DNA from 3 places in the Haloleucobacter ellipsoideus genome. Region 3 is predicted to be linked to each of the others. Evidence: riboswitches for the same ligand, from Rfam matches in the RefSeq annotation. Region 3 holds a riboswitch; each other region holds the start of a gene.

Region 1 (4,517 bases), on a different contig from region 3:
CAGCGCGACAGGACGGCCTCTTTCACAATGGCAAAAGGATGCCCAGCCCCCCTTTCTGAAAGAGGAACAAACCGTTTCCATGGTGCTTGAGGTGGAAAGGGAAGTGCTGCGCGCCCATATTGATGAGCGCTTCCACGGCATGATCAACTCTGGCGCCCTTCAGGAAGTGGAAGCGCTGGCGGCCCGCAAGCTGCCGGCCGATCGCACCATATTGAAGGCGCATGGCGCGCCGGCTCTTAGCCGATACCTGCGGGGAGACATCAATCTGGACGATGCGATCCTTGAGGGGCAGGGCGATACCAGGCGCTATGCCAAGCGTCAGGTCACCTTCTTCCGCCACCAGATGAGGGACTGGCCCCGGAGCACGCCAGACAAGGCCCTGAACCATTTGCTGAAGGCTCTGGCGGAAAGATAAGCGCCCCTCCAGATGAAAAAACCGGCCACGCCAAAGCGTGACCGGTTCCCGTTCAGCAAGCGATGCAAGGCATGGGCTGGCCTGTGCTCACACCCCGGCGAGCGCCGTATCGAGCTGTGCCTTCAGGCCCGGATCAACCCCCAGCCGATGGGCAAGATCATCCAGATACTTCTTTTCAGCAGGATTATCGGGCTTGATGGCCATCAGGGACGCCACATAGATCTCGCTCGCGGCCTGCGGATTCACCGCAGCATCCACCAGAACCTGCGGATCGACCGGCGTGGAGAGATATTCCATCAGGGCTTCACGGTCCGCATTGCTTGCGCCCGCTTTCTCCAACCCGCCAAGAATGTGGTTGAACTCATCCTGATCGATCTGCCCATCGGCCTGCGCGGCTGCGATCATGGCCTGCAGCAGCACATTCGAGAAAGCCTCCGGGCCACCCGGCGCCTCTGCCGGAGTAAAGCCGTGCTGGCCCTCGGCAAAATCGGAAACGAAATTGGCGCGTCCCTGCGTGCCCTGCGCCTGCCACTTGCGGAAGGCATTGAAGGCAAGCATGCCGATAACGGCAAGGCCGCCATATTTCACCAGATCATTGCCACCCGCCGGCTGGGTGCCGCCGCCCGGCGCCTGCTGCGGTGCCGGAGCCGGGCTGGAGCCGGTGGAGGGCACGGATGAGGACCCGCCACGGCCCAGAGCCTCACTGGCCAGATCGGCAAGGCCGCCACTGGTGCCACGGCTGCTGCCCTGGGGCGAGGCTCCGCCAGCCGAACCGCCGCCCAGCACCTGACCAAGAAGGTCTCCCAGTCCGCCAGAAGGCCCGGTCTGCCCGCCCTGTCCACCGCCGAGAACCTGGCCCAGAATATCGCTCAAGCCACCGGAAGGCCCGGTCTGGCTGTTGCCGCTGCCGCGCGATGTCGCCCCGCCCAGAACCTGCCCGAGAAGATCCCCAAGGCCACCGGCTCCGCCTGTGGCGCCGCCGCGAGAGGCCCCGCCGCCGAGCACCTGCCCCAGCACATCACCCAGCGCACCGGGCAGGCCATTGGCAGAATTCGCCTGCCCGTTCCTTACGCCGCCATTGCTCAGCGCCGCACCAAGCAACTGACCCAAAAGGCTTCCCGCGTTGGACATCGAATTCTCCTCAGAGTCGGTTCATCGTTGTGCCAGCTTGACACATCTTCATGACAAGAGCACGCCCGGAGAAAGACGTAGAGGCAGAAAGAACTACACTGCCACAGGCGCACGAATAGCCGGCTCCGGGTCATAGTCTTCTATCGAGATGTCCCCGAAGCGGAATGCGAACAGGTCATCCACGGCGGGATTGAGCCGGAGACGGGGCAAGGCGCGGGGCTGACGCTGGAGCTGCAGGCGCGCCTGTTCCAGATGATTGCTATAGAGATGGGCGTCGCCCAGCGTGTGGATGAAATCCCCCACCTTCAGCCCGGTCACCTGCGCCACCATGTGGGTGAGCAGAGCGTAGGACGCGATATTGAAGGGCACACCCAGAAACACATCGGCCGAGCGCTGGTAGAGCTGGCAGGAAAGCCGGCCTTCCGCCACCGCGAACTGGAACAGGCAATGGCAGGGCGGCAGCGCCATTTTGGGCACATCCGCCGGGTTCCATGCCGTGACGATCAGGCGGCGGCTATCGGGATTGGTGCGAATCTGCGCCACCACATCGGCGATCTGGTCGATCACCCCGCCATCAGGCTTCGGCCAGGAGCGCCACTGGTGCCCGTAAACCGGGCCGAGATCGCCCTTCTCATCCGCCCACTCATCCCAGATGCTGACGCCATTTTCCCGCAGATAGCGCACATTGGTATCGCCGGCGAGAAACCACAGCAGCTCATGAATGATGGAGCGCAGATGCAGCTTCTTCGTTGTCACCAGCGGGAAGCCCCGGGACAGATCAAACCGCATCTGGTGCCCGAAGATGGAGAAGGTTCCGGTGCCGGTGCGGTCATCCTTGCGCACGCCCTCATCGAGAATACGGCGCATCAAGTCGAGATATTGCTGCATGGTGAGGCAGAACCTGAAAAACAGATGTGCGGCCGGGGCCGCCTGCCCTCCCTTAGCACTTTTCCGCCATCTCCTGCTAATATGCGCGTTTCATGCATCCGCCATCTGTCAGGCGTTGACTTTCTCTTCCGCTTCAGCCCACACTCGCATTGTTCCAAGGGGGGTCCCGAGATGGGGCTGAGATTTCGCATCGCCTGAACGCCATATGGCTTTCCGGCACCGCGTTGACCCTTCGAACCTGATCCGGGTCATACCGGCGAAGGGATCGGAACCCGCGCGGCTTTGCGAACTGTGTCCCCGGCACCGTTGCGCGTCTGTCGTGCCCGCCTCCTGTAGCTTGAATCCCGGCTCTCACTTTGCCCGCCGCGCGGCCTGTCCGCGCGAGCCAGCTTGTAGGAGAACCGCAAGTGCTTGATGAAGCCTCCACCTCGTCGCTCAAAGTGACGACTGGCCCCCTGCCCCAGTCCCGCAAGGTGTATCTGGAAACCGGCCGCCCGGATGTCCGCGTGGCGATGCGCGAGATCTCGATTTCTGATCCGGAGGAAAAGCCGCTGCGTGTCTATGACACCTCCGGCCCCTATACCGATCCTGGGGCGGTCATCGACCTGACCAAGGGCCTGCCCCAGTTGCGCGCGAAATGGATTCGCGAGCGCGGGGATGTTGAGGAAGTGGAAGGCCGGGCCATTCGCCCGGAAGATAACGGGCTGAAGGCGGGGCAGGAATCCGCCCTGCCGCAGTTCAACCTTGAGGGGCGCAAGCCCCTGCGTGCCAGACCCGGCAAGCGCCCCACCCAGATGGCCTATGCCCGGGCCGGCATCATCACCCCGGAAATGGAATATGTGGCCGCCCGCGAGAATCTCGCGGCAGCCAATGGTGGCGCGCATCCCCGCCACCGGGCGATGGGACTGGGCGCGGCCATTCCCGCCGAGATCACCCCGGAATTCGTGCGCGAGGAAGTGGCCCGTGGCCGTGCCATCATTCCCGCCAATATCAACCATCCTGAAATCGAGCCGATGGCGATTGGCCGGAACTTCCTTGTGAAGATCAATGCCAATATCGGCAATTCCGCCGTCACCTCGGGCGTGGCGGAAGAGGTGGACAAGCTGGTCTGGTCCACCCGCTGGGGTGCCGATACGGTGATGGACCTGTCCACGGGCAAGAACATCCACACCATCCGCGAATGGATCATCCGCAACTCCCCGGTGCCGATCGGTACCGTGCCGATCTATCAGGCGCTGGAGAAGGTGAACGGCGTTGCCGAGGACCTGAACTGGGAAGTCTTCCGCGATACGGTGATCGAGCAGGCCGAGCAGGGCGTGGACTATATGACCGTCCATGCCGGCGTGCGCCTGCCCTTCGTGCCGCTGACGGCAGACCGGGTGACCGGCATCGTCTCGCGCGGGGGCTCCATCATGGCCAAGTGGTGTCTGGCCCACCACAAGGAGAGCTTCCTGTACGAGAATTTCGAGGAGCTGTGCGAAATTCTCGCGGCTTATGACATCTCCTTCTCGCTCGGCGACGGCCTGCGCCCCGGCTCCATTGCCGATGCCAATGATGCCGCGCAGTTCGCCGAGCTGGAGACGCTGGGCGAGCTGACCGAAATTGCCTGGAAGCATGATTGCCAGGTGATGATTGAAGGCCCCGGCCATGTGCCGCTCCACCTCATTCGCGAGAATGTGGAGAAGCAGCTCAAGGTGTGTCACGAGGCACCCTTCTATACGCTTGGCCCGCTCGTGACGGACATCTCCCCCGGTTATGACCATATCTCCTCCGCCATCGGCGCGGCGATGATCGGCTGGTTTGGCACGGCCATGCTGTGCTACGTCACGCCGAAGGAACATCTGGGCCTGCCGGATCGGGATGATGTGAAAACCGGCGTGATCTCCTACAAGATCGCGGCCCATGCAGCCGATCTGGCCAAGGGCCACCCGGCCGCACGCATCCGGGACGATGCCCTCTCCCGCGCCCGCTTCACCTTCCGCTGGCGTGACCAGTTCGCAATCTCTCTGGACCCTGAGACCGCCGAGCGCTTCCATGATGAAACGCTCCCTGCGGAAGGCGCCAAGGTGGCGCATTTCTGTTC
Region 2 (4,517 bases), on a different contig from region 3:
TTATCGTGGTGCCGCAGAGGATCGTGAATGTCGTCGTCTGACACAGCCCGCAACGGCGCCGCTCGTCCGGTGTCTTCCCAGTTTTCCGCCACCCGCCCGGCGCGCCAGCGCGCCGCCGGCTGGGTGGTGGCAGCCCGTCTTGCGTTTGTCGGGGTCGCCTCCGCCGCGCTGGCAGGGTGTTTCCAGCCCATGTACGCCGCCGGCAACACCGCGACCGGTGGCCTGGATGTGCGCGAGAAATTGCAGGAGGTCAACGTCCTTGCCATTCAGGGCCGGACCGGCCATGAGCTGCGCAATGACCTGATCTACGCCTTCCAGGGCGGTGGGTCGAACCCTGAGGATGGGCCGCTCCAGCTCTTCGTCAAGGTCACCCCCTCCAAGTCGAGCGCCATCGTCAACAAGCGCTCCGGCCTGCCCGAGAACGAGATCATCCGTCTCAAGGCGGAATGGAGACTGGTGCGGGCGGATGATGACAAGAAGATTCCGCTGGTGAAGGGTACGGCCAATGGCACGGCCACCATTGATGCCAGCTATCAGCGCTTCGCCAATTACAGTGCATCGCAGGATGCGGAAATCCGTGCCGCGCGTATCGTGACCGAGGCGATCAAGACCCAGCTCGTCGGCTATTTCCTGCGCCCGGCGCCTACGGGCAAATAGCCCATGGTTGCCGTGCGCCCCGGCGATGCCGAGGCGGTTCTTGCCCGGCGTGATCCGGGCAAGAATGTCGTGCTCCTTTTCGGCCCGGATATCGGCCTTGTGCGTGAGCGCGCCGATGCGCTGGTGCGCGCTGTCGTGACGGATGCCAGCGATCCCTTCGCCCTTGTGCGTCTGGAGGGGGATGAGCTGTCAGCCGATCCGCGCCGGCTGATTGACGAAACCAGCACCATCGGCCTGTTTGGCGGCGAACGGGTCATCCGGGTTCGGGCTGGCGCGCGCAATATCGTGCCGGCGCTCAAGCCCGTGCTGGAGGGGCCGCCCGGTGCGCTGGTGGTGGTGGAGGCCGCAGACCTCAAGCGGGGCGCGCCCCTGCGCAATCTGTGCGAATCCGCTTCCAACGCGCTCGCCATCGCCTGCTATGCCGATACCCAGCGTGACCTTGCCCGGCTGGTGGACAGCATGCTGGCGGAAGCCGGCCTGACCATAGACCGGGATGCGCGCGAGCTTCTCGTCTCCCTCATCGGGGGGGACAGGCTGGCCTCGCGCGGGGAAATCGCCAAGCTGGCCCTTTATGCCATGGGCAATGGCCGCGTGACGCTGGAGGATGTGCGCGTCATCATCGGTGATGCCTCCGCCCTTGCGCTGGATGATGTCGTCGACTCGGCCCTTTCCGGTGACACGAAAGGCGCGGTGGTGGCGCTGGCAAAGGCCTTTGGCGCTGCCACCCGGCCGGATGCGGTGCTGGGTGCCCTTTTGCGCGGGCTTTCCGCGCTTCACCACATGGCATTGCAGATGGAAGGCGGCCTGAGTGCGGACCGGGTGGTGGAGAAAGCGCGCCCGCAGATCCACTTTTCCCGCCGCCCCAAAATCGAGAAGGCCTTGCGCGCCTTTGGTGCGGAGCGGTGCCTGAAGGCCATGCTGGCGGTGGATGAGGCCATTCTTGCCGCCCGTCGCAATGCCGCTCTCGCCCCCGCGATTTGCGAGCGCACAGTCCTGCAGGTGGCGCAACAGGCGGCCCACCGCCGCGTCTAGCGCCTCTGCGGCAAGACTGCCCTTGCCGCCAGCCATCATGACATGAGATAATGCGGTTTCGGCCTGGGGTGCCGCACCGCGCGGCTGAGATCATACCCATCGAACCTGTCTGGATCATGCCAGCGTAGGGAGGTTGCCGATGAGCGCCAGCTTGTCGTCCCATTCAATATCGTCCCCCCTCTCCGCCCGGAAGGCGCGTCCGCGTGTCGCCATTGTCGGAGCCGGGGTCATGGGCTTGTCCATCGGCTGGCGTCTGGCCCAGGCTGGCTGTGCGGTGGAAATCTTCGATGCCGGCGTGGCCGGCCAGGGCGCCAGCCATGCAGCGGCCGGCATGCTGGCCGCCTGCGCGGAAGTGGAGCCGGGTGAGGAGCGGTTGCTGGATCTGAACCGCGCCAGCCAGAAGCTGTGGCCGCAATTTGCGGCGGATCTGGAAGCCGCCTCCGGCGAAAGCGTCGATCTGCGCACCGAGGGCATCATCACCGTGGGGCTGACTGCGGATGATGGCGCGAAGCTGCGCCACCTCTATACGCTTCAGCAGGCGCTGGGGCTGCCGGTGGAGTGGCTCAATCCGGCCGAGGCCCGTCGCCGTGAGCCGCATCTGGCCACGCGCCTTTCCGGGGCCATTCTCACGCTTGAGGATCATCAGGTCGATAACCGCAAGGTGGTGATCGCCCTGAAGGCGGCCCTCGGGAAGGCCGGCGTGGCACTGCATGAGCATTGCCCGGTGAGCCGGGTGGAGACGGAAGGGGGCCGGGTGCGCGGCATCATTGCCGGGGAACGGCAGGTTGCGGCGGATGTGGTGGTGCTGGCGGCCGGGGCATGGAGCCGGGGCGTGGAGATTGCCCCCGCGCCCGCATTGCCCGTGCGCCCGGTCAAGGGGCAGATGCTGGCGGTGCAGATGGACCCTGAGGCCCCCCTGCTGAACCATGTGGTCTGGGGGCCGGGCATCTATCTCACCCCGCGTCGTGATGGCCGCCTCATTCTGGGCGCGACGACGGAGGAGAAGGGCTTTGACACGCAGATCACGGCCGGCGGGCAGCTGGCCCTGCTGACCCATGCCTGGCGTGTGCTGCCCACCATCGAGGAACTGCCGATCATCGAGCAATGGGTCGGCTTCCGCCCGGGCAGCCGGGATGATGCCCCCATATTGGGGCCAAGCGCGGAGGTGGACGGGCTGGTCTATGCCACGGGCCACCATCGCAATGGCATTCTGCTGCTGCCGGTCACGGCGCAGGCCATTGCCCGTTTCGTGCTGGATGGCGTGCTGGATGATGTGGTGCAGCCCTTTGGCGCGGCCCGTTTCAACCGGCCGGCCGCGGCGGAATGCGTGTGAAGGGAATGTGAAATGGTGTCGCTGAAGGTGAATGGAGCCGAAGAGCAGCTTCAGGTGGCCACGGTGGCAGAGCTGCTTGAGCTGAAGGGCATGTCGCTGGACCAGAAGGGCATCGCCGTGGCGCTGAACAGCGCCGTGGTGCCGCGCCGGACATGGCGCGAGACCCGACTGAAGAATGGCGATGAAATCGAGATCATTACGGCCCGCCAGGGCGGTTGAGACAGGGCAGGACAAAACGTGAGCACGCAGAACGACCCGCTCGTGATTGCCGGGCGGACCTTCAATTCCCGCCTGTTTCTGGGCACGGCGGGCTATCCCAACCAGCAGGTGTTTCTGGATGCGCTGGAGGCTTCGGGAGCGCAGATGGCGACAGCCTCCATCCGCCGCATCTCCCTCTCCGGCTATGAGGAGAGCCTGACGGATCTTCTCACCGGCCGGGTGCATATCCTGCCCAATACCGCCGGCTGCCAGACCGCGAAGGACGCCATCCTCACCGCGGAACTTGCCCGCGAGGCGCTGGAGACGGACTGGGTGAAGCTGGAGGTGATCGGCGATCGCGAGCTGCTCTACCCGAATGTGGAAGAGCTGCTGAAGGCGACGGAAGAGCTGGTCAATCGCGGCTTTGTGGTGCTGCCCTATTGCAATGATGACCCGGTGACCTGCCAGAAGCTGGCGGATCTGGGGGCGGCGACCGTGATGCCGCTGGGGTCGATGATCGGCACGGGGCTGGGCATTGCCAATCCGCACATGATCGAGCTCATCTGCGCCCGCTCGCCGGTTCCGGTGGTGCTGGATGCGGGTCTGGGCACGGCTTCCGATGCCGCGCAGGCCATGGAACTGGGCTGTTCCGCCGTGCTGCTGAATACCGCCGTTTCCAAGGCGCTGGACCCGGTGAACATGGCCCGCGCCTTCCGTTTCGGGGTTGAGGCCGGGCGGCTGGCGCATCTGTCCGGGCGCATTCCGAAGAAGCTGCATGCGGAAGCATCCAGCCCCGAATTCGGGCTGATCGGCGGCTGAGCATGGACCGGAGCCTGCCTTGCCCGCCATTGCTGCTGATTACAGACCGCACACAGGTGCGGGGTGATCTTGCGGCGGTGGTGGAGGCGGCCTGTGCGGGGGGCTGCCGCTGGGTGAGCATCCGCGAGAAGGATCTGCCGGAGGCTGAGATTGCGGCGCTCTTCTCCCGCCTGCGCGCCGTGACAGCGCCCTGTGGCGCGGTGCTCACTTTGCATGGCGCGGCCGCACAGGCGCAGGCTGTGGGAGCGGATGGCGTGCATCTGCCCGCCGGTTCTGATGCTGGTGCGGCACGCGCCCTGCTGGGCCCGGGGGCGCTGATCGGTCTTTCCGTCCATGGCGCGGATGAAGCGCGGACGGTGCAGGCGGGCAGCGTGGATTATATCACCGCCAGCCCGGTTTTCCTCACCCGTTCCAAGCCCGGTTATGGGCCAGCCCTGGGGCCGGAAGGGTTGCAGCGCTTCGTTCTGGCCTCACCCGT
Region 3 (4,517 bases):
CGAAGAACAGACGATTGTCGCTCACATCATCCGTCTGCATGCCGCTGGAACGCGCCAGACCGGTCAGGCGGTAGGAGAATTCCGGCGACAGCAGCCCGCCCACATCGAACGCCCCGACATAACGCTCAAAACTGCCGATTTCCCCGCGCACCTCGGCAAAATTCGTGAAGGTGGCGCGCTTGGACACCAGATCAATCAGGCCGCCGGGGTTCCCCTGCCCGTACAGCACCGATGCCGGACCGAGCAGAATATCAATACGCTCAAGACCATAAGGCTCGAATGCAATGGCCCCGAAATCCCGCATGAACTTGAGACTGTTGAGATACACGCTCTTGGAAGCTGAAAACCCTCTGATGAGTGGCGAATCGAACCGCGGGTCCGTGCCAAGCGTATGGCCCACCACACCCACGGAATAATCCAGCGCCTGACCGATATTCTGCACGCCGCGCACGTCCATCTGATCCCGCGTGACCACGGAAACGGACTGCGGAATTTCAATCAGCGGCGTTTCGGTCTTGGAGCCGGCCTGCGTGATGCGCGCGACAAAGCCATCGACAGGGCCGGTCGCGGTTTCGCCCGCGCCCTCCACATCGACCTGCTGAAGCTCGATGACATTGCCATTCTGATCGACCGCCTGCCCGGCAGACTGCGCCATGGCCGGCCCGGATATCATCGCCGCGCCCACAACTGCCCCCATGGCAACGCCACAGAACAGCACAGACCTGTGCAGCAAGTGCCTGTCTAGCGGATCGCCGATCTTGTTCATGTCATCACCTGCACGCCATTGCGCTCAATTAAGAACTATTAAAAAGTAACAGTCTGGTCTTGCAGACGTCGACTACTGCCCTCATAGCAATGGCTTGTGCGAACGGATTGTCTGTTCCTCTTGCGCTTTGACAATTTTTGTCATGATATTGCATCGGATTTCCATATTGAACAGGCCTTGTGCCTGAAATGGACCGCTTCAAAACTACTCTGGGCAGGACACGGCACGCGCAACCGGATGGAGGCGCGCAACGCAGAGAATGCAGCACATGACCTTTCAACCGCGCATGACCTCCTCGATTGAAGGCATCACAATCCTTGAGGATTTGCGCTGGCGGCGCTGGAACGGCGTGGTTGCGGATGTGTGGCATGTACACTGCGCGGCCGGTGCGCGCGGGGAATATATCTCGCACGATGCCCGCCTGTTTGTCGTGCTCGACCAGAGCGAAACGGGCACCCAGGTACGACTGACCGGGCCGGATACCAATCTCAGCGCCAGCCGCGCGCCCCGCCACATGAGCTTCGTGCCCGCCGGCATGCCGCTCTGGTCCCGCATCGAGAAACCGGGCCAGTTGCGCCATCTCGACCTGCATTTCGATATTGACACCCTCTCCCGCCGCCTTGGCGAGGATCTCGATGAGGATGTGCTCTCCACTCCCCGGCTCGATTTCACTGACAACCGCATCCATGGCCTTGCCCGCCTGATCGCGCAGGAGTGCATGGAGCCGGACAGCCGCCATGACCTGTATGGTGACGGGCTGATGCTGGCCCTGTTCATTGACCTTATGAAACTGGGCCCCACCCCGTCCTCGCGCCGTTCCGCTCTCTCCCCCCGGCAGCTCAAGCGGGTACAGGGCTTCATCGAGGACAACTGCATGCGCAACATCCGCATGCAGGAACTGGCGGAACTGACAGAGCTGTCGCAGTCCTATTTCAGCCATGCCTTCAAGGCCGCCACCGGCCTGCCGCCGCACCAGTGGCACATGAAAGTGCGGATGAAGCGCGTGCAGGACATGTTGACGCGCGAAGAGCTTTCGCTGGCAGATATCGCGGCATCCGCCGGCTTTGCCGATCAGGCCCACTTCACCCGCGCCTTCCGCCGCGCCTGCGGCATAACGCCGGCGGCATGGCGGCGGACCCACCGGGGCTGACCCGTCCTTCAGCTTGCGAATGGCCGGGAATCCCAGAAAAATCAGCATTCTGGAACCATTCTCCAAAGCCCGGGTCAAACGTGCGGCGGGTGACAAAGCCCGGGCGATTGCCTACAACAGCCAGACCAAGGGGAGCCCTGCCAAGGGGCTGAGAGACCGCTGGCCCTGCAGCGCGGTGACCCTTCGCACCTGATCCGGATCATGCCGGCGAAGGGATGGGGTTTTTCAGCCAGCCCGGCTTTCTCCCGCCTTCTCGTCGGCCTCACCTTGCTGAGGAAGGAAAACCATGAGCGCGCGCTTCACCGAAACCCTGAGACAGGACAATGCGCAGCTGTGGGCGCAGGCGGTGGACCACCGCTTCGTGCGGGAACTGCTCGACGGCTCCATCGCCAACCCTGTCATGGCACGCTATCTGGTGCAGGATCACCGCTTTCTGGACAGTTTCCTCACCCTGCTGGGCGCCGCCATGGCAACGGCGGACAGTTTCGAGGCGCGGCTGCGCTTTGGCCGCTTTGCCGGCATGGTTTCCAGTGAGGAAAACACCTATTTCCTGCGCGCGTTCGAGGCGCTGGGCGTGGATGAGGCCACCCGGAACAACACACCCGACACCGCACCCACCGCCGGTTTCAAGGCCATCATGCAGGAAGCCGCCACCACCCGCTCCTATGCTGCGGTGCTCTCCGTCCTGAATGTGGCGGAAGGGCTGTATCTGGACTGGGCGGTGAAGGCGAAGCAGCCCCTGCCCGCCAGCTTTGTACATGCCGAATGGATCATCCTGCATGACAACCCGGACTTCCGCGCTTTCGTCGCCTTCCTGCGCGATGAGCTGGACCGGGTGGGGCCGGCGGAGGCTGATGTGAGCCACGATTTCTTCCGCCGTGCTGTCCGTCTGGAGCGTGATTTCTTCGATGCAGCCTATGAGGGCGAGAACTAGACATGGACATTTTCGACCGTCTGAAAGCCGCGGCGGCGGATGACTGGCGCAGCTATGTGGACCATTCCTTCGTCCGCCAATTGGGTGCGGGCACCCTGCCGCAGGACGCCTTCCGCACATATCTGGTGCAGGACTATCTGTTCCTCATCCAGTTCTCCCGCGCCTGGGCGCTGGCGGCCTACAAGAGCCGCACGCTTGAGGATATCCGCGCGGCGCAGGCGGCCCTTGAAGGCATATTGAACGAAACGGAGCTGCATGTGCGCCTGTGCGGGCGCTGGGGGCTTTCCCCGGCCGATATTGCCGCTGCGCCCGAGCATCAGGCCACCATTGCCTATACCCGCTATGTGCTGGATTGCGGGGCGGCCGGAGACCTGCTCGAACTGCATGTGGCGCTGGCTCCCTGCGTCATCGGCTATGCCGAGATTGGCAATGCGCTCACCGCCAATGGACGCGAATTGCCGGGAGATCATCCCTATCGGGAATGGATTCTTGAATATGCGGGTGAGGCCTATCAGGGTGTGGCCTCTGCCGCGCGCCGCCATCTGGATCAACTGGCCGCCCGCTCCATGACAGAACAGCGCTTCAGCGAACTGGCCGCGATCTTCGCCAAGGCCACGCGACTGGAGGCGGACTTCTGGCAAATGGGGCTGGATCTGGGCCGCTGACAACGACGGACCACTGAAAACAGAAAGGCCACACCGGGGCAACGGCGCGGCCTTTTTCTTCATCCACCTGCCCCATGCCTCAGCTTCTGGCATCCTCCAGAATCATCTGCGCGGCCTTTTCGGCAATCATCAGGGTGGGGGAGTTGGTGTTGCCGGAGGTGATGGTCGGCATCACGGAAGCATCGGCAATACGCAAGCCCCCCAGCGCCTTCATCCGCAGGCGGGCATCCACCACCGCGCCGTCATCGGCCCCCATCCGGCAGGTGCCGACAGGATGGAAGATGGTGGTGCCGATATCCCCGGCCGCCTTCACCAGATCCGCATCGGTCTGATACTCCGGTCCCGGACGATATTCTTCCGGCTGGAACTTGCGGAAGGCCGGCTGCGCGGCAATGTGACGGGTGAGGCGAATGGCCCGCACCGCGACCTCCTGATCGCTCCTCGCCGACAGATAATTGGGACGGATGGAAGGTCCATTGCGGAAATCCGCATTGCGCAGATGAATGGAGCCCCGGCTGTCCGGCCGCAGATTGCACACGCTGGCCGTCATCGCCGGGAAGGGATGAACCCCGCCACCAAACTTGTCGAGGCTCACCGGCTGCACATGATATTGCAGATCCGGCGTGGCCTTCTCCGGGCCGGAGCGGGTGAAGATGCCCACCTGGCTCGGCGCCATCGCCATCGGCCCGGAACGGTTGAACAGATATTCAAGACCGATGGAGGCCTTGCCGATCAGGCTGGAGGCCTTCTCATTCAGGGTGGCCACCCCCTGCACCTTGTAGATCAGGCGCAGTTGCAGATGGTCCTGAAGGTTCTCGCCAATGGAGGGCACATTCACCCGTGGCGTGATGCCGGCTGCCTGCAACACATCCGCCTGCCCCACGCCGGACAGTTCCAGCACATGGGGTGAATTCACCGCGCCGGCCGAAAGCACCACCTCCCGGGCGGCCCGCACCTCGCGCGGCTGCCCGTTGTGATGGTAGCGCACGCCCACCACCTCAC

Evidence for each region. Region 3 has a riboswitch for thiamine pyrophosphate ahead of ACT6QG_RS05640 (TenA family protein). Riboswitches for the same ligand answer to the same signal wherever they lie in the genome.
Region 1: another riboswitch for thiamine pyrophosphate. It lies ahead of thiC (phosphomethylpyrimidine synthase ThiC); the one in region 3 lies ahead of ACT6QG_RS05640 (TenA family protein).
Region 2: another riboswitch for thiamine pyrophosphate. It lies ahead of thiO (glycine oxidase ThiO); the one in region 3 lies ahead of ACT6QG_RS05640 (TenA family protein).

Annotation. Positions count from the first base shown of each region.
Region 1 is NZ_JBQWAR010000008.1:15,570-20,086, forward strand. Features, by position in the region: gene miaA (tRNA (adenosine(37)-N6)-dimethylallyltransferase MiaA) at 1-415, shown strand, start outside; gene ACT6QG_RS00485 (tellurite resistance TerB family protein) at 503-1,546, opposite strand; gene ACT6QG_RS00490 (thymidylate synthase) at 1,640-2,434, opposite strand; TPP riboswitch at 2,582-2,717, shown strand; gene thiC (phosphomethylpyrimidine synthase ThiC) at 2,842-4,517, shown strand, end outside.
Region 2 is NZ_JBQWAR010000021.1:245,494-250,010, forward strand. Features, by position in the region: gene leuS (leucine--tRNA ligase) at 1-41, shown strand, start outside; gene lptE (LPS assembly lipoprotein LptE) at 28-657, shown strand; gene holA (DNA polymerase III subunit delta) at 661-1,689, shown strand; TPP riboswitch at 1,744-1,837, shown strand; gene thiO (glycine oxidase ThiO) at 1,829-3,022, shown strand; gene thiS (sulfur carrier protein ThiS) at 3,035-3,241, shown strand; gene ACT6QG_RS15585 (thiazole synthase) at 3,260-4,039, shown strand; gene ACT6QG_RS15590 (thiamine phosphate synthase) at 4,042-4,517, shown strand, end outside.
Region 3 is NZ_JBQWAR010000017.1:66,192-70,708, reverse strand. Features, by position in the region: gene ACT6QG_RS05650 (TonB-dependent siderophore receptor) at 1-766, opposite strand, end outside; gene ACT6QG_RS05645 (helix-turn-helix domain-containing protein) at 1,035-1,916, shown strand; TPP riboswitch at 2,035-2,149, shown strand; gene ACT6QG_RS05640 (TenA family protein) at 2,203-2,850, shown strand; gene ACT6QG_RS05635 (TenA family protein) at 2,853-3,515, shown strand; gene ACT6QG_RS05630 (GMC family oxidoreductase) at 3,595-4,517, opposite strand, start outside.